DNA from 4 places in the Siccibacter colletis genome. Region 1 is predicted to be linked to each of the others. Evidence: predicted binding sites of a transcription regulator. Region 1 holds the regulator's gene; each other region holds the start of a gene.

Region 1 (4,662 bases):
AAATCGGCACCAGCGTAATCGGACGCGTGCCGCCGCGCAGCATCGCCTGAATGGTCATCGAAAGCGTGCCGGTTTTCGGATCCAGTAGGCGACCGGTACGGGAGCGTCCGCCTTCCACGAAATACTCAACCGAGTAGCCGCGGCTGAACAGTTCGCCGAGGTACTCACGGAACACCGTGGAATAGAGCTTGTTGCCTTTAAAAGTACGACGGATAAAGAACGCGCCCAGACGGCGGAAAATCGGGCCAGCGGGCCAGAAATTCAGGTTGATGCCCGCAGCAATGTGTGGCGGTACCAGCCCCTGGTGATAGAGCACGTAAGAGAGCAGCAGATAGTCCATATGGCTGCGGTGGCAGGGCACATAGACGATCTCGTGACCGTCGTGGGCCAGCTGACGTACGCGCTCAGCGTTATGAACGTTGATGCCCTGATAGAGACGGTTCCAGGTAAAGCCCAGCACGCGATCGCTCACGCGAATAGCTTCATAGGAGAAGTCAGCCGCGATCTCTTCCATCAGCGCGACGGCATTCTGCTGCGCCTTTTCATGGGAGATCTTTTTGGTACGCGCTTCGTCCTCTACCGCACGGGCAATCGCTTTTGACGCCAGCAGCTTATTGAACAGATCCTGACGCACCGGCAGGCGGGGGCCAACGGTGGCCAGACGCTGGCGGGCAAAGTGCATACGCGCCACGCGCGCCAGCTTTTGCGCGATAATTTTATCGGTGCCGTGCTCGGTGGCCATGCGGCGCAGCGAAACCGGCGGCGAGAAGCGCACAAAGCTGTCGCGCCCCAGCCAGGAGATAGCGACGAACTTCTGAATGCCGTTCAGCATGCGCAGCGGCGGGTTAACCTCACCCTTTTCGCGGCCCGGAGAGCGGCCAAACATCACCGAAACCGGCACCATCTGCACATCGAGATTCGGGTTGCTGCGGTGTAAATCCAGATAGTCGTGGAAGAGCTTAATAGACTCTTCTTTCGGCGTGTAATAGGTGAACACGCGCGGCCCGCTGTGAATGAACACGTAGCGCGGCAGAATAGCGCCGTCGATTTCCAGCGGTTCAAGCGGGTCGGGTAAATCATGCGCCAGGCATTGTTCGCGCAGCGCCAGCAAATCTGCCTTAGAGTTATAGGGCAGCACATACATAATAGGGCGAGAGGTATCCAGCCCTAATTCGGCGCAGGGGTCTGCCGGAATAGACTTGGTCTTTACCAGGACACTTAATGGTAAATTCAGTAATTTGTAGTAAATTCGTGGCCAACCGGACATAAACGATGTAAAGCCTCTGGTTAATAATGCAATCGCGCCGCAAGAATATCAGAATCCGTTGGGAATTTCTGTGCTGCGCTGAAGGCGACGTAAAAGCATTGACGCTCAGAATTCAAAAAGGTTTCTTTTCATGGCGAATAACACCACCGGGTTAACCCGTATTATCAAAGCTGCAGGCTACTCCTGGAAAGGGTATCGCGCAGCCTGGAAAAATGAAGCCGCCTTCCGCCAGGAGGCCGTCGCGGCAGTTGTGGCAATTGCGATTGCATGCTGGCTGGATGTTGATGCCATCACGCGCGTTCTGCTGATCGGTTCCGTTTTGCTGGTCATGATTGTCGAAATCCTTAATAGCGCCATTGAGGCGGTAGTGGACCGAATCGGGCCGGAATTCCACGAGCTTTCCGGGCGTGCCAAAGATATGGGGTCCGGTGCGGTACTGCTGTCTATCATCACCGCTCTTATCACCTGGGGCACGCTACTTTGGCAGCATTTGCGATAACCTTTCCAGAACGGGCCGTGTGTCTGGTTTTTTGCGCATTTTGTGGTTCCAAAGTCGCCTTTGACTGTATATACTCACAGCATAACTGTATATACACCCAGGGGGCGGAATGAAAGCGTTAACGACCAGGCAGCAAGAGGTGTTCGATCTCATTCGGGATCATATCGGCCAGACCGGCATGCCGCCTACTCGTGCGGAAATTGCAGCGCGTTTGGGGTTCCGTTCCCCGAACGCGGCGGAAGAGCACCTGAAAGCGCTGGCGCGTAAAGGCGTCATTGAGATCGTTTCAGGCGCATCGCGCGGCATTCGTCTGCTCATTGAAGAAGCTGAAGGGCTGCCGCTGATTGGTCGCGTTGCGGCGGGTGAACCGCTGCTGGCCTCCCAGCATATCGAAGGTCACTATCAGGTTGACCCGTCCCTGTTCAAGCCGAGCGCAGACTTTCTGCTGCGTGTCAGCGGGATGTCGATGAAAGACATCGGCATTATGGATGGCGATCTGCTGGCGGTGCATAAAACCGAAGAAGCGCGTAACGGCCAGGTTGTGGTGGCGCGTATCGAAGATGAAGTGACCGTAAAACGTCTCAAAAAACAGGGCAACATCGTTCAGCTGTTGCCTGAAAACAGCGACTTCGATCCTATCGTGGTTGACCTGCGCGAACAGAGCTTCACTATCGAAGGCCTGGCAGTGGGTGTGATCCGCAACGGCGAGTGGCTGTAATCTCCCTCTGATTTTAACCTCATGGTGCCGCGTGTTGCCGTGAGGTTAGCCTTCTGACCTCATTACCAGTTCGGGGCAGCATGTCGTTCTTCTCCTCCACTGATAAAGCGTTGTGGCGTCTTGCGCTGCCAATGATCTTCTCGAATATCACCGTGCCGCTGCTTGGCCTGGTGGATACGGCGGTGATTGGTCATCTCGACAGCGCAGCCTATCTTGGCGGCGTGGCGGTAGGGTCAATGGCAACCAGCTTCCTGTTTATGCTGCTGCTGTTCCTGCGTATGAGCACCACCGGGCTGACGGCCCAGGCGTTCGGTGCGAAAGACCCCGCCGGGCTGGCGCGGGCGCTGGTACAGCCCCTGATGCTGGCGCTTATTGCCGGCTTCGCTATTTTTCTTCTGCGTACCCCGCTTATCAATCTTGCGCTGCACATCACCGGTGGTAGCGACGACGTGCTGCTTCAGGCGCGCCGCTTTCTTGAGATCCGCTGGCTGAGCGCGCCCGCCTCGCTGGCAAATCTGGTGCTGCTCGGGTGGTTGCTGGGCGTGCAGTATGCCCGTGCACCGGTGATCCTGCTGGTAGTGGGTAACCTGCTCAACATCGTGCTCGACCTGTGGCTGGTGATGGGGATGCAGATGAACGTGCAGGGCGCGGCGCTCTCAACGGTTATCGCCGAATATGTCACCTTCCTTATCGGCCTGCTGATGGCGTGGAAAGTCCTGCGGTTGCGGGGTGTCAGCGTAACCATGTTGAAAGCGGCATGGCGCGGGAATATGCGTAAGCTGCTGGCGCTTAACCGCGACATTATGCTGCGGTCGCTGCTGCTTCAGCTCTGCTTCGGTTCCATTACCGTTCTTGGGGCGCGGCTGGGCGGCGAGGTGGTGGCGGTGAATGCTGTGCTGATGACGCTCCTCACTTTTACGGCCTATGCGCTCGACGGTTTTGCCTATGCGGTGGAAGCGCATTCCGGGCACGCATTTGGCGCGCGCGATCGCTCCTCGCTGCTTGATGTCTGGCGCGCCGCCTGCCGGCAGGCAGGGATTGTCGCGCTGGCATTTGCCCTGGTCTATGCCTGTTTCGGTTCCACCATTGTCGCCATGCTGACCTCCATCGACAGCCTGCGGCAGCTTGCCGGGCACTATCTGCCGTGGCAAATCCTGCTGCCGCTGGTGGGTGTCTGGTGTTATTTGCTGGACGGTATGTTCATTGGCGCCACCCGTGGCCGTGAGATGCGTAACAGCATGGCGCTGGCCGCTCTGGGGTTTGCCCTGACGCTGCTGTCACTTCCGCTGCTGGGTAATCATGGTTTGTGGCTGGCGCTGTGCGTCTTCCTGGCGCTGCGAGGGGTGACGCTGGGCTGGATGTGGCGGCGTTTCTGGCAACAAGACCGCTGGTTTACATAGTCAGTTACATCCCTTTACCGGGCTTTAAGCAGCCTCCAGCTTCCTGATTTTGCAGCCCTTTCATGGTCATTTTTCATGCGCCCGGGAGTGAAAATGGTTAAATATTCCGAATCACCGCCCCGTTCCCGCAGGCTCGTCTACAATTATTATCACGTCCAGCAGGAAATGAGATGAATGTCAGGACGGTTCATAAACGCAATCTCATAAACCGAACGATGAGGACATTATCATGAATAAAGACGAAGTCGGCGGTAACTGGAAACAGTTCAAAGGTAAAGCGAAAGAACAATGGGGTAAATTGACCGACGATGACATGACTGTCATTGAAGGTAAGCGCGATCAGCTGGTTGGTAAGATCCAGGAGCGCTACGGCAACAGCAAAGACGAGGCTGACAAGCAGGTTACTGACTGGGAAACCCGTCATAACTATCGCTGGTAAAGCACGCTAACTCAATTGTGCTGACCCTCGGGGCCTACCCAGCCCAGGTACAAGGATGTACCACTTAACGCCTTCACTACTTCCCGCGCTTTTTTCCCTGCACTGAATGGTCATGGTCGCATGCACCAGGATGGCGGCAGGCTTCCACTTCAACACAGCCAGAACACAACCCGTGTGCTTCAATCACATTGTGCCGTAAGGCAAAGCCCATCCGCGCCGCGACGGCCTGGAGAATATCTTCTACCCCATCTGCGCTCTGCTCTTTGACCTGCCCACAGCGATCGCATATGTACATTGCTGAAGTATGGGTCGGCTGATCGATCAGATGACACAGTACAT
Region 2 (4,662 bases), 1.6 Mb from region 1:
GCGGCCTGCTGACACGCCAGCGTCTGGCCCGGCTTGAGGCGGCCTGGCCCCGGGACGCGCACGGCCTGACCCTCAGTTATCATCTGATTTTTGGAGTACTACATCGTGACTAAACGTTATTTCGTCACCGGGACCGACACCGAGGTCGGTAAAACCGTCGCCAGCTGCGCGCTGCTGCAGGCTGCGACGCAGCGCGGGTATCGTACTGCCGGTTTCAAGCCGGTGGCCTCCGGCAGCGAACGCACCCCGGACGGTATCCGCAACGGTGATGCGCTGGCTCTGCAGCGCAACAGCAGCGTGGCGCTGGCCTACGAGCAGGTTAATCCTTACGTGTTTGAAGAGCCGACCTCGCCGCATATTCTCAGCGCCGAGCTGGGTGTGCCGCTCGACTTTACGGCAATGTCACATGGCCTGCGGGAACTCGAGCGTCAGGCCGACTGGGTGCTGGTGGAAGGGGCGGGCGGCTGGTTTACACCGCTCTCCGCCAGCCAGACTTTCGCTGACTGGGCGGTCAGCGAGCAGCTGCCGGTGATTCTGGTGGTGGGGGTGAAGCTCGGGTGTATCAACCACGCCATGCTTACCGCTCAGGCGGTGCGCAGCGCCGGGCTGCCGCTGGCAGGCTGGATCGCCAACGATGTGGTGGCACCGGGTAAACGCCATGCGGAATACCTCACCACGCTGCGCCAGAAGATCGACGCCCCGTTCTTCGGGGAGATCCCGTGGCTGGGCGGCGAGGCGGAGCAGCAGGACGTGGGCCGCTACCTGCAACTGGACGGGCTGCGCTAAGGCGCCATCCAGTGCGCCAGCAGCTTGTCATCCAGCTGGGCGACGCTTCCCTGCGCCACGTTGCGCCCGCGATGCAGCAGACAGAAGCGATCAGCGACGTGGCGGATAAATGACAGGCGCTGTTCGACCAGCAGCACCGTCAGCCCCAGTTCACGATTCAGGCGTACGATCACCGCACACAGCGTCTGCATCATATTGTGCCCAATCCCACGGGTTGGCTCGTCAAGGATCAGCAGCCGCGGGCGGGTCACCAGCGCCCGGGCGAGGCTGAGCTGATGCAGGCTCTCCTCTTCCAGCTCGGCACCGCGCCGCTGTCGCAAACCGTACAGCTCAGGAAACAGATCGAAGATATCCGCCGGGATCGCCTGCGGCTGCCCGGTGGCCGCCATCATCGCCAGCTGCAGATTTTCCTCCACCGTCAGCCGTGAAAAGATGCGCCGGTCCTCGGGAACGTAACTGATACCCAACGCCATGCGCGCCTCCGCGCTCACGCCCTGAAGATCCCGGGCTGGCTTGCCGGCGTCGTGCCAGAGAATGCTGCCGCTCTCCACTGGCAGATGACCGGCAATGCAGTTCAGCAGGGTGGTTTTGCCCATGCCGGGCAGCCCGGTCACGCAGGTGCACTCCCCGGGAAGCAGTTCAAGATCGACATTCCACAGGCTGTGATGCGTGCCGTAGTAGTGATTAACCGCGCGTAAACTCAACATGCTGACTCCTTATTCGGTGAGGAACTTCAGGCGGCGTGGCCGCTGCTAACCCGGATACCCGGCATCCAGCGCCTTGCCCCACGGGCGGGGTTGAGTTCCAGGAACAGAGTTCTGCAATTCCCTTGCCAGCACGGATAAATCACCAGCGGGTTGGCGTTATTTGGGACAATACCGACAAAAAAGCAGCCGGGTGCTGCATGTTCGTGCAGGCTGCTGGCGGCGCTGCACCTGTTGCGAGCCTGAGCGCGCGGTATGGTGGTGCAGACGCACCAGAATCAGGAAAAAGGATCGCTTTTGATCCGCCTTAACCGGCTAGCAGCTATTGCCGGAAACGGGGCGTGAGACCGGCAAAATTTTGCTATAAATTTTTTTTTGCGGCGCGTTGCGCAAACCGGAGGGATCTTTTGCGGGCAGTAGCACTCTGGCTCGGGTTGAGTTATCCACTATTCCTGTGGATAACCTTGTGTATTAGAGTTAGAAAACATGCGACAAGCGAGAGCGGACGCGGGTTACGCCTGAATTGGCTCGAAAGCCGCCTTTTTTTAAAAACTATTTAATATCAGCACGTTAATTAAAAGCAATGGCTGTAAGAAAAGTGTCATCGCCTGTCATGAAACTTTTATATGCATCCTTGACAAATGTTAAAAGGCAACTTTTTCTGGGGATAAACCGTTGGCCTGGTGTTTTATATCGCCAGAGAAGAAATAGCCCGCCCAACCGGGCCATGTTTTAACCCGATAACGCACATCCTGTCATTCGATACTGGATTTCCATCCAGTATAATTTACTGGCAAAATATAGCATGGCGAGTAAAATTACCCCTCGGCCCGCGCACATCGTCATCAGGTAGCCATCCATGAGTAAACCGTTCAAATTAAATTCCGCCTTCCGCCCGTCAGGTGACCAGCCTGAGGCGATTCGTCGCCTGAAAGAGGGGCTGGAGGATGGCCTGGCCCATCAGACGCTGCTTGGCGTGACCGGTTCGGGTAAGACTTTTACCGTGGCCAACGTTATTGCCGACCTGCAGCGCCCCACGATGGTGCTGGCTCCCAACAAAACCCTGGCGGCGCAGCTGTACGGCGAGATGAAAGAGTTCTTCCCGGATAACGCGGTGGAGTATTTCGTCTCCTACTACGACTACTACCAGCCCGAGGCCTACGTGCCGAGCTCCGACACCTTTATCGAGAAGGATTCGTCGGTGAACGAGCACATCGAGCAGATGCGTCTCTCTGCAACCAAAGCGCTGCTGGAGCGTCGTGACGTCGTCGTGGTGGCGTCGGTGTCGGCCATCTACGGTCTGGGCGACCCGGACCTCTATCTGAAGATGATGCTGCACCTGACCAAAGGCATGATCATCGATCAGCGCGCCATTGTGCGTCGGCTGGCGGAGCTGCAGTACGGGCGTAACGATCAGGCGTTTCAGCGCGGCACCTTCCGGGTGCGCGGCGAGGTGATTGATATCTTCCCGGCGGAGTCTGACGATTTCGCGCTGCGCGTTGAGCTGTTCGACGAGGAAGTGGAGCGCCTGTCGCTGTTCGACCCGCTCACCGGCCACGTTGAATCCGTGATCCAGCGCTTTACCGTCTACCCAAAAACCCACTACGTGACGCCGCGCGAGCGCATCGTACAGGCGATGGAAGAGATCAAAGTCGATCTGGCGGACCGCCGTAAAACGCTGCTGGAAAACAACAAGCTGCTGGAAGAGCAGCGCCTGACCCAGCGCACCCAGTTCGATCTCGAAATGATGAACGAGCTGGGCTACTGCTCGGGTATTGAAAACTACTCGCGCTACCTCTCCGGGCGTGGGCCGGGCGAAGCGCCGCCGACGCTGTTTGACTACCTGCCTGCCGATGGCCTGCTGGTGGTGGACGAATCCCACGTTACCATTCCGCAGATTGGCGGCATGTACCGCGGCGACCGGGCGCGTAAAGAGACGCTGGTGGAGTACGGCTTCCGCCTGCCGTCGGCGCTGGATAACCGTCCGATGAAATTTGAAGAGTTCGAGGCGCTGGCACCGCAAACCATTTACGTCTCGGCAACGCCTGGCAACTACGAGCTGGAAAAATCCGGCACTGAAATCGTGGACCAGGTGGTGCGTCCGACCGGTCTGCTCGACCCGATTATCGAAGTGCGTCCAGTAGCGACCCAGGTCGATGACCTGCTCTCAGAGATCCGCAAGCGCGTCGCCATTAACGAGCGCGTGCTGGTCACTACCCTGACCAAGCGTATGGCCGAGGACTTAACCGAATACCTGGAGGAGCACGGCGAGAAGGTGCGCTATCTGCACTCGGATATCGATACCGTGGAGCGCATGGAGATTATTCGCGACCTGCGCCTCGGCGAGTTTGACGTGCTGGTGGGTATCAACCTGCTGCGTGAGGGGCTGGATATGCCGGAAGTCTCGCTGGTCGCTATTCTGGATGCCGACAAAGAGGGCTTCCTGCGTTCGGAACGTTCGCTGATCCAGACCATCGGTCGTGCGGCGCGTAACGTCAACGGTAAAGCCATTCTTTACGGCGATAAGATCACACCGTCAATGGCGAAGGCGATTAGCGAAACCGAGCGTCGCCGTGAGAAGCAGCAGAAGTACAACGAAGAGCACGGCATCGTGCCGCAGGGGCTGAACAAGAAGGTGGTGGACATCCTGCAGCTGGGCGAAGGGCTGGCGAAAACCAAAGCCAAAGGGCGCGGTAAGTCACGTCCGGTGATCGTTGAGGATGATGAACTGGCGCTGACGCCGAAGGCGCTGAGCCAGAAGATCCAGCAGCTGGAAACCCAGATGCTGGAGGCGGCCCAGAACCTTGAGTTCGAGCAGGCCGCCGAGCTGCGCGACAAACTGCATCAGTTACGCGAGCTGTTTATCGCCGCCTCCTGAGTCCTGCTCCCGGAGACCCTCTCCCGCCGCGGGAGGGGGTACTTATCCCAGTTCCTGAATCGCTTTTTCCAGCGCAGCGCGCAGCAGGTGCCGGTCGTGGCGGTAGGGCACGTCCGAGGCCTCCAGCGGCTCCTGGATCACCAGGCGCCCTTCAATACCGCTAACGTCCACTTTCGGACCGACCACCACCGCATCAATGATTTTCTTGCCGACGTACTGTTCCATCAGCGCCAGCTTCTCATGCAGCGCCAGGCTCGCCGCCGCCGGACTCAGCTCGCGACCAAGATTACCGAT
Region 3 (4,662 bases), 1.9 Mb from region 1:
CGAGAAGAATCTGCACCGGCGCGCAGGCTAACGACGCGCTTTGCTTAACGATGTCGCTCACATTATATCCTCTGGTCTGAATAAACAGCGCCCCATTTTGAGGATTATCCGATATGTCCAGATAAACGACATAATTACTTCTGTAACACAGAAAAGCAGCGCGTTGTTTATATTATCAGCGGCGTTGTGGTCGGCCATGTTGATATTCAGACGACGAAACGCTGTCTTATTTTAACCTTTCCGCACCAGATATTTCCCCCGCAGGTCAACTGCACCTCAGGCTTTTTCCGCCAGCAGTCCCGACACCAGCACCCTGAATGCCTCAATCGCCCGGGGCAGTACCGCGTGCGGATCGTCCGCGGCGGCAATCCATAAGGCCGCGTTCAGCGCCGCGCCGTTAACCAGTCGCGCCGCCGCTTCCGCATCCACCTGACGTACCGTACCTTCTGCTATCAGCGCCTCAATCGCTTCGGTGGTGGTGCGCAGACAGGCGGTCTGATTAGGCCACTGCGACGGATCGCCGAGCACCGCCGGGCCATCAAGCAGCATAATGCGCTGTACTTCCGGCTCCAGCGACATCTCAATGTAAGTGATGGCTTCGGCAATAAACCCGTCCCACTTTGTCGCCTCGCGCGCGCTGGCTTCGCGCATCTGCCGCAGAATTTCTGCGTCCATCTGGTCGATCACTGCCTGCAGCAGGCCTTTCTTGTCGCCGAAGTTGTGGTACAGCGCACCGCGGGTCAACCCGGCGGCAGCCGTCAGTTCATCCATTGACGCCGCCGCGTAGCCCTTGTCAGAAAATGCCTGGCGCGCCGCCTGAATCAGCTTGCTGCGGGTTTCTTCCACCATCTCTGCACGTCGTTTCGCTGCCATACCTGCTCCTGAAAATTAATGCTGTTGCCCATTGACATACGCGGCGTATGTTTAATATTTTACATACACGGCGTATGTGAGTTCACTCTATCACATTCGGCGGATGAGCAGGCGGTTTGTTCCGCCACTTTGATCCCTTCTGCTGCACTGGAGTATGAGTATGACGATACGTGACGCTGTTTTCCCCCCGGGCCGCCAGGCGCTGTATGACATCAACCGCTACTCGGCGGCGATTCGCTCAGGCGATCTGCTGTTTGTGTCCGGGCAGGTGGGTAGCCGGGAAGATGGTTCTCCCGAGCCTGATTTTGCAAAGCAGGTTGAACTGGCATTCACCAACCTCAAGGCGGTGCTGCAGGCCGCGGGCTGCACCCTTGACGACGTGGTGGACGTGACGACCTTCCACACCAATCCCGCAGCACAGTTTGACATCATCAACCCGATCCGCCTGAAAGCCTTCGGCGATGGGCCTGCGCCAAACTGGACCGCGCTGGGGGTGACCTGGCTGGCAGGTTTTGATTTTGAAATTAAAGTGATTGCCCGCATTCCGGCGGGAGCCGGCAGCTAATCTGCGGAAAAGGGGAGGGCGGATGGCCGTTTCAGGCAGCAGCGCGTCCTGAAACGGTCTTACGCAACGCGGGCGGACGGGGTAAGGTAGCCGAAACCCAGGAGGACGCCATGCTTGAACTACGACCCAACTGTGAATGCTGTGATCGGGACCTGCCGCCGGATTCCCGCGAGGCACGGATATGCTCTTTCGAATGCACCTTCTGCGCGCGCTGCGCAGAAGGAACGCTTGCCCGGCATTGCCCCAACTGCGGCGGGGAGCTGGTACCTCGCCCCGTCAGGCCCGCAGACAAATTACTCACCTCACCCGCCTCCACGCAGCGCGTTCTCCGGGCACATCCAGGCTGCGGGGCGATACCGCATTCCGATCGGCGTCAGCCGTAGCGTGACGGAGAGTGGATCACCGTCGTGACCACGCCAACGATATGCACGTCTTCTTCATCGGTGAGCGGGATCGGCGGATAGGCCGGATTTTCAGCACGAAGATGCGGAGAGGGCGCAAGTTGCAGACGCTTCACGGTAAAGTCGCCGCGTAACCGGGCAACGACAATATCGCCGTGGCCAGGCCGCAGGCTGGCATCGACCAGCAGCAGCGAGCCGTTAACGATAGCGGCATCGCGCATTGAATCACCCGCTACCCGCAATATATAGGTAGAGGAGGGGTGCGGGATCAGGTGCTTGACCAGATCGATCGCGTTGTCCATGTAGTCTGTGGCCGGGCTGGGAAACCCGGCTGAAACCCGCTCAAGATAAAGCGGTAAACGTACGGTGTGAGGCGAAGGGGTTAAGTGATATAGCGCCATCGCAGCGGTCCCGATAATTATACTGTATTTATAACCAGTATAAATCAGTGTTCGCTATTGGCAAGCGTTGCCCCGGCTGCTTCGCTTGTTATTGGCGCTATCTTACTGTTCGCTGAGAGAAAAAAATTTATCGCTGGTCACGGCGTCGGCTGTACGCATTTTGTACGCCGGATCAGATGAGAATCACATTTTTCCCTTGTTCTTTCAGACGGTTAATTGCCTCTTCTGGTGCTTTTTTATCGGTAACGATCGTATTGATCTTCTCGATCGACAGCACGGTGTTAAAGCCCTTACGCCCAAATTTACTGGAATCACTGACTACCACCACCTGCTGCGCCGCCGCGGCCATTACTGCGCTGATGGCGTAGCCCTCGTTAAACGTTGTGATACCGTTTTCACAGTCAAAGCCATCCGCCCCGACAAACATCAGGTTAGCCGACACCCCGCGCAGGGCATGCTCGGCAATACTGCCGTGCAGCGATATGGTTTTATGCCGCAGCGTGCCGCCGCACACCACCAGCGTGATATCCGTGTTTTCCAGCAGCACGTTAGCCGCGGGCAGGTTGTTGGTAATCACCGTGATGTTGTTCATGCCGACCAGTTCTTCGGCCAGCAGCTTAGTGGTGCTGCCGCTGTCGAGGATCACGGTATCGCCCTCCCTGACCAGCCGCGCCGCTTCAATCGCGATGCGCCTTTTAGGGTCCGCCGCCAGCTTATAGCGCTCGTGCAGGCTGACTTCACTGCTTTCGGCAGCGCTGTCAAACGCCAGCAGAGCGCCGCTGCGTGCCGCACCGCCGTGAAAGCGCGTCAGCAGTCCATGCTCTTCCAGCATACGCAGATCGGTACGCACTGTGACTTCGGTCACCCCCAGTTCGGCGGCGATGTCATTCACCATCAGGCTGCCGGATGCGTTAACCATTTCCACAATCCTGTTTCTGCGCTCGAACGTATTCATAAACACTCCTCGAAAATGTGAGCTCATCCTAAAACGAAAGCGTTAGAAAGTAAAACGACAATTAAAAGAGTGTGAAGGATTACGCAATTAATCGAAACCCTAACGCCGGAAGCATTCACGATATAACTAAAAACCCCCAATCTATTGATGTGAAATGTTATTTTTGCACGGATCGTGGCGGCTATTAAGAAAAAGCAGCGCGGCCATATGAAATTAAACGATCGCGATCACACAACTAAAAGAAAGCAATTGAGATAAAAACGAAAAGAAACGATTTTAAATGTCAGGCATTCGGAGGACATTATGAAAACGTTACTACAACAGCACAAAAGTGGACTTGATTGCGGCATCTGTTCCGTCTGTTCAGCGCATCCGCTGGTGATCGAAGCGGCACTGCGCCTTGATTTACACAGCCGTCGCAAGGTGCTAATCGAAGCCACCTCAAATCAGGTCAACCAGTACGGCGGGTATACGGGTATGCAGCCCGCGGCATTTCGCGATTACGTGCTGGCGATTGCGCAGCGCGTCGGTTTCCCGGCCGCGCGGCTGATCCTTGGCGGCGATCATCTGGGGCCAAACTGCTGGCAAAACGAGCCGGCCCAGGAGGCGATGGCGAAAGCCCGGACGTTGATTGCGGAATACGTTAAAGCAGGGTTCAGCAAAATTCACCTCGATGCGTCCATGTCCTGTGCGGACGATCCCGTGCCGCTGCCCCCGGCGCTGGTCGCGGAGCGCGCCGCCGATCTGTGCCGCGTTGCGGAAGCGTGTGCGACGCCAGCGCAAAAAGCGGCCCTGACCTATGTGATCGGCACTGAAGTGCCGGTGCCGGGCGGCGAGGCGTCGGCGATTGAGCGCGTGCACATCACCCGGCCCGAGGATGCCGCAGAGACCCTTGAGCTGCACCACCAGGCCTTTCGCCAGGCCGGGCTGGAGGAGGCCATTCCACGGATTGTGGCGCTGGTGGTACAACCGGGCGTCGAGTTCGACCACAGCAGCGTGGTGCACTATGACCCGGCAAAAGCGCAGGCGCTGAGCGCCTTTATCACCGGCACACCGGTGGTCTACGAGGCGCACTCCACCGATTACCAGACCCGCAAGGCGTATCGCGCGCTGGTGGCGGATCACTTCGCCATCCTGAAAGTCGGTCCGGCGCTCACCTTCGCGTTGCGCGAAGCCATTTTTGCCCTCGCGAGCATGGAGCAGGTACTGGTGGCACCGGAAAGCCAGAGCCGCATCGTTGAGGTGATCGACCAGGTAATGCTGGATGAGCCGGGCTACTGGAAAAAGTATTACCGCCAGGTGTGGTCGGAATCACGGGTGGATATTCATTTCAGCCTGTCAGATCGCATCCGCTATTACTGGCCAAACGGGCGCATCAGCCGCGCGCTGGAGACCCTGCTGAGCAACCTTAATGCAACCACCCTTCCGCTGGGGATGCTGAGCCAGTATCTGCCGAAGCAGTACGAC
Region 4 (4,662 bases), 1.7 Mb from region 1:
TCAGGTTGTGCAGCAGGTGCGCCAGCAGCCAGGCCTGCGCCACGATCAGCAGACCGCTGATAAGACCAAGCAGACGAGAAAGCATGAGCCAGCGGCGGGAAAGGGCGCTCTGCGCTTTCAGCCAGCGGGTAAGTTCTTGTTGACGGGTTTTGTTCATGGGGTGCTATGCAATTACGGGAAACGGCTGCCCGGGGGTGAATTTGCACCGAATGTTACAACGAGCCAAAAAGAAAGGCGACACATTGTCGCCTTCTTTACTTGTGATTGACTCACAAGGGTATTTTATTTACAGCGCTTATTTGATGCCCTGCGCCAGACCGTCAAGATAGCGTTCCGCGTCGAGCGCCGCCATACAGCCGGTGCCCGCAGAGGTGATCGCCTGACGATAGATATGGTCCATCACGTCGCCGGCGGCAAACACGCCAGGAATGCTGGTCTGAGTCGCATTACCGTGGATACCGGACTGCACTTTGATGTAGCCGTTTTCCAGCTCCAGCTGACCGTCGAAAATCGCCGTGTTCGGGCTGTGGCCGATAGCCACAAACAGACCGGCTACCTCCAGCGTTTCCACGTTGTCGGCGTTTTCGGTATCGCGAAGGCGCAGCCCTGACACGCCCATCTGATCGCCGGTCACCTCTTCCAGCGTGCGGTGGGTGTGCAGCACGATATTGCCGCTTTCGACTTTGTCCATCAGACGCTTAATCAGGATTTTCTCTGCGCGGAAGCTATCGCGACGGTGAATCAGATGCACTTCCGAAGCGATATTCGCCAGGTACAGCGCTTCTTCCACCGCGGTGTTACCGCCGCCGATGACCGCGACTTTCTGGTTGCGGTAGAAGAATCCGTCGCAGGTGGCGCAGGCGGAAACACCGCGGCCTTTATACGCTTCTTCAGACGGCAGACCCAGATAACGGGCTGAGGCGCCGGTGGCGATAATCAGCGCATCGCAGGTGTATTCGCCGTTGTCACCGATCAGGCGGAACGGACGATTTTGCAGATCGACGCGGGTGATATGGTCGAACAGGATTTCCGTTTCAAACTTCGCGGCATGCTCGTGCATGCGCTCCATCAACAGCGGACCAGTCAGATCGTGCGGGTCGCCCGGCCAGTTTTCGACTTCGGTGGTTGTGGTCAGCTGACCGCCTTTTTCCATACCGGTAATCAGTACCGGATTCAGGTTTGCGCGCGCAGCATAGACCGCAGCGGTATAGCCCGCCGGGCCGGAGCCAAGAATTAACAGTTTACTGTGTTTCGCCGTGCCCATGAGATCCTCATTGTTGATTGGCAAACAATGGGCTGGATTGTAGGTAATTTGTGACGGTAAAAAAAGGGCGTAGCGATTTTGTTAACAATACATGTAATAGCGTAAGCCAATGGATAAGCCATTCAGGCATAACAAGTTGCGCTGAAAAAAGAGCGCTATTCAGGGGGTAAAATGAGGAATAATCGCTACTGGTTACTAATTACTGGCACGTTCTACTAAAAAACGATGTTTTACTTTGACAATCCCCTGCGCTTTTGCGAAAACATTCGATGAAGAAAAAGCGCATTTGCTCCGGGAGTGGCGCAACGTCACGCTGAACAATGCATTTTTACCGGGTAATTGACATCTACGCATGGCGTGGACAGACGCCATGCGTGATATCGATACCGCCTTCCGGCACCCCGGTCTTCTCAAAATAGACCCTGAACAGTGATGTGAACAGGGTAATGGCAGGTGTAGGGAAGGAATACAGAGAGACAATAATAATGGTAGATAGCAAGAAGCGCCCTGGCAAAGATCTCGACCGTATCGATCGTAACATTCTGAATGAGCTGCAAAAGGATGGGCGCATTTCCAACGTCGAGCTTTCAAAACGAGTGGGGCTTTCCCCTACGCCATGCCTTGAGCGTGTGCGCAGGCTGGAGAGACAAGGATTCATTCAGGGCTATACCGCGCTGCTGAATCCGCATTATCTGGATGCCTCCCTTCTGGTGTTCGTTGAGATTACTCTGAATCGCGGTGCGCCGGATGTGTTTGAGCAGTTCAACGCTGCAGTGCAAAAACTTGAAGAAATTCAGGAGTGTCATCTGGTATCCGGTGATTTCGACTACCTGTTGAAGACCCGCGTACCGGACATGTCCGCCTACCGTAAGCTATTGGGCGAAACCCTGCTGCGCCTGCCGGGCGTAAACGACACCCGCACCTACGTGGTGATGGAAGAAGTGAAGCAGAGTAATCGTCTGGTTATTAAGACCCGCTAAGACGGATCAGGTGCAAAATCACCGTATTTTGATTACACTCCTGTTAATCCATACAGCAGCAGTGCCGGGGCAACCCGGCGCTGTTTGCCATTTTAGCATCACGGATCTGGAGTGCCTGTCTTGAGCCAGGAATACACTGAAGACAAAGAAGTAACACTGACCAAATTAAGCAGCGGACGCCGCGTTTTAGAAGCGTTGCTGATCCTTGTGGCGCTGTTTGCCGTGTGGCTGATGGCCGCCTTACTCAGTTTTAATCCGTCCGATCCCAGCTGGTCGCAAACCGCGTGGCACGAGCCTATTCACAACCTCGGTGGTATGCCGGGCGCCTGGCTTGCCGATACCCTGTTCTTTATTTTCGGGGTGATGGCCTACACCATACCGGTGATGATCGTCGGCGGCTGCTGGTTTGCGTATTGCCACCGCGCCAATGAAGATTACATCGACTATTTCGCTGTTGCCCTGCGTCTGATTGGCGTGCTGGCGCTGATCCTGACCTCCTGTGGCCTGGCCGCCATCAACGCCGACGATATCTGGTACTTCGCCTCGGGCGGGGTCATCGGCAGCCTGTTGAGTACCGCTATGATGCCGCTGCTCAACAGTACTGGCGGCACCATTGCACTGCTCTGCATCTGGGCGGCGGGCCTGACGCTGTTCACCGGCTGGTCCTGGGTCAGCATCGCGGAAAAAATTGGTAGCGTCGTGCTCAGCGTACTGACCTTCGCCAGCAACCGTACCCGCCGGGATGACACCTGGCAGGACGACGAGTATGAAGAAGACGAGTACGACGATGAGGAAGAGGACGATCTTCCGGTTGAGAAAAAAGAGTCGCGCCGGGCGCGTATTCTGCGCGGTGCGCTGGCACGCAAGCAGCGCGTGGCCGAAAAGTTTGCCAATCCGATGGGGCGCAAAACCGACGAAGCGCTGTTCTCCGGTAAGCGTATGGATGACCCGGATGACGTGCTGTTCAGCGCGCGCGGCGTTGATGCCGATGCGGATGACGTACTGTTCTCTGGCCATAGCCTGCAACAACCTGAACTTGACCCGGACGATCCGCTGTTCAGCGGCCGTTCCATCGCCGCGCCGATCGCCGCGGCAGGTGCAGCCACCGCGGCGGCATCCAATGCCTTTGCTGCTCCGGTAGAAGCGGTGATGCCTCAGGCATCTGCCGTGACCGCTGCGCCGCAACCTCAGGTTGCGCCGGTAGAGTGGCAGGCTGCCCCTACCGTACATACACCGGAGCCTTCTGTGGCCCCGGAGCCAGCCAGCTATGTTGCGCCAGCACCGGCCGATGCATTCCAGCCGTTCCACATGGCTCATCCGGCAGAAGAGGAGTGGCATAACCGCCCTCAGCCTGCCGCAGATCCCGCTTATCAGACGCCTGCGTCTGCGCAGTCATACGATGCGCCGTCATACGAACAGCCATACCAACAGCCTTACGCGCAGCCAGCGGCTGACCTGCAGGAGGCGCAGCCAGCAGAAGAGAGCAAGCCAGCTCGTCCACCGCTGTGGCATTTTGAAGAGGTGGAGGCGCAGCGTGCTCGCGAGCGTGAACAGCTCGCTGCCTGGTATCGCCCGATCCCTGAGCCACAGGATGAGCAAGCGCCTGCGCGTCCGGTTGCCGCACAGCCGGTATCGACTCACGCTGCCGCTGCGCATGAAGTCGGTAGCGCACCAGCTGCACCTCAGCCAGACGCTGGCAGCATCGGCATGCCGGACGCCGGCACCGTTGCTGCGGGCACGCAAAGTGCTGCTCAGGCTGCCGCGACTGCCGCCGCCTTTACCCCGGTGTTCGGGCTGGCGGGCGACGCACCGCGTCCACAAGTAAAAGAAGGGGTAGGTCCTCAGCTCCCGCGTCCTAATCCGGTCCGGGTACCGACCCGTCGTGAACTGGCTTCCTATGGCATTAAACTGCCATCGCAGCGCATGGCCGAAGAAAAGTCGCGTGAAGCAGAGCGTCATGCGCCGGGCAGCGATGAAGAAGCCGACGTATTCCAGCAGGATGAACTGGCCCGTCAGTTTGCCGCCCAGCAGCACCAGCGCTACGGTGAACCGGGGCCACAGGCGCACGATGAAGATGCGGAATTTGCCGCTGAGCAGGCCGAGCTGGCGCGACAGTTCGCCAGCCAGCAGCAGCAACGTTATGAAGCGCATCCAACTTCTCATGCAGGTCACGCGGACGACGAGGATTACGCGGGTCTGAAAAAACTGACCGACAGCGCGCCTTCTGCCCCGCTGTTTATGCCGGATGCGGATGACACCCCGCAGTACACACCGCCCCCGCAGCCAGTGCAGCAACCACAATACGCACAGCCGCAGCAGCCGGTGCAGCAACCACAATACGCGCAGCCGCAGCAACCAGTACCGCAACCGCAGTACGCACCGCCGCAGCCGCCGCCAGTGCAGCAACCACAATACGCA

Evidence for each region. The regulator LexA, encoded in region 1, represses DNA repair genes until DNA is damaged. The targets are predictions, from matches to a motif close to TNCTGTATGTACATACAGNA.
Region 2: a site for LexA is predicted at 2,254-2,273, ahead of uvrB (excinuclease ABC subunit UvrB). Genes of this name have one in related genera too.
Region 3: a site for LexA is predicted at 2,261-2,280, ahead of umuD (translesion error-prone DNA polymerase V autoproteolytic subunit). Genes of this name have one in related genera too.
Region 4: a site for LexA is predicted at 2,283-2,302, ahead of KFZ77_RS06545 (DNA translocase FtsK 4TM domain-containing protein). Genes of this name have one in related genera too.

What each region holds. Positions count from the first base shown of each region.
Region 1 covers NZ_CP074352.1:3,702,635-3,707,296, reverse strand. Annotated here, with positions in the region: gene plsB (glycerol-3-phosphate 1-O-acyltransferase PlsB) at 1-1,267, opposite strand, end outside; gene KFZ77_RS17740 (diacylglycerol kinase) at 1,398-1,766, shown strand; gene lexA (transcriptional repressor LexA) at 1,876-2,484, shown strand; gene dinF (MATE family efflux transporter DinF) at 2,565-3,884, shown strand; gene KFZ77_RS17725 (CsbD family protein) at 4,114-4,323, shown strand; gene zur (zinc uptake transcriptional repressor Zur) at 4,400-4,662, opposite strand, start outside.
Region 2 covers NZ_CP074352.1:1,226,236-1,230,897, forward strand. Annotated here, with positions in the region: gene bioC (malonyl-ACP O-methyltransferase BioC) at 1-113, shown strand, start outside; gene bioD (dethiobiotin synthase) at 106-786, shown strand; gene KFZ77_RS05930 (ABC transporter ATP-binding protein) at 783-1,493, opposite strand; gene uvrB (excinuclease ABC subunit UvrB) at 2,350-4,368, shown strand; gene yvcK (uridine diphosphate-N-acetylglucosamine-binding protein YvcK) at 4,411-4,662, opposite strand, start outside.
Region 3 covers NZ_CP074352.1:1,809,928-1,814,589, forward strand. Annotated here, with positions in the region: gene KFZ77_RS08660 (TetR/AcrR family transcriptional regulator) at 277-873, opposite strand; gene KFZ77_RS08665 (RidA family protein) at 1,034-1,438, shown strand; gene KFZ77_RS08670 (DUF1272 domain-containing protein) at 1,549-1,821, shown strand; gene umuD (translesion error-prone DNA polymerase V autoproteolytic subunit) at 1,812-2,240, opposite strand; gene KFZ77_RS08680 (DeoR/GlpR family DNA-binding transcription regulator) at 2,413-3,195, opposite strand; gene gatZ (tagatose-bisphosphate aldolase subunit GatZ) at 3,499-4,662, shown strand, end outside.
Region 4 covers NZ_CP074352.1:1,360,227-1,364,888, forward strand. Annotated here, with positions in the region: gene cydD (heme ABC transporter permease/ATP-binding protein CydD) at 1-157, opposite strand, end outside; gene trxB (thioredoxin-disulfide reductase) at 296-1,264, opposite strand; gene lrp (leucine-responsive transcriptional regulator Lrp) at 1,750-2,244, shown strand; gene KFZ77_RS06545 (DNA translocase FtsK 4TM domain-containing protein) at 2,365-4,662, shown strand, end outside.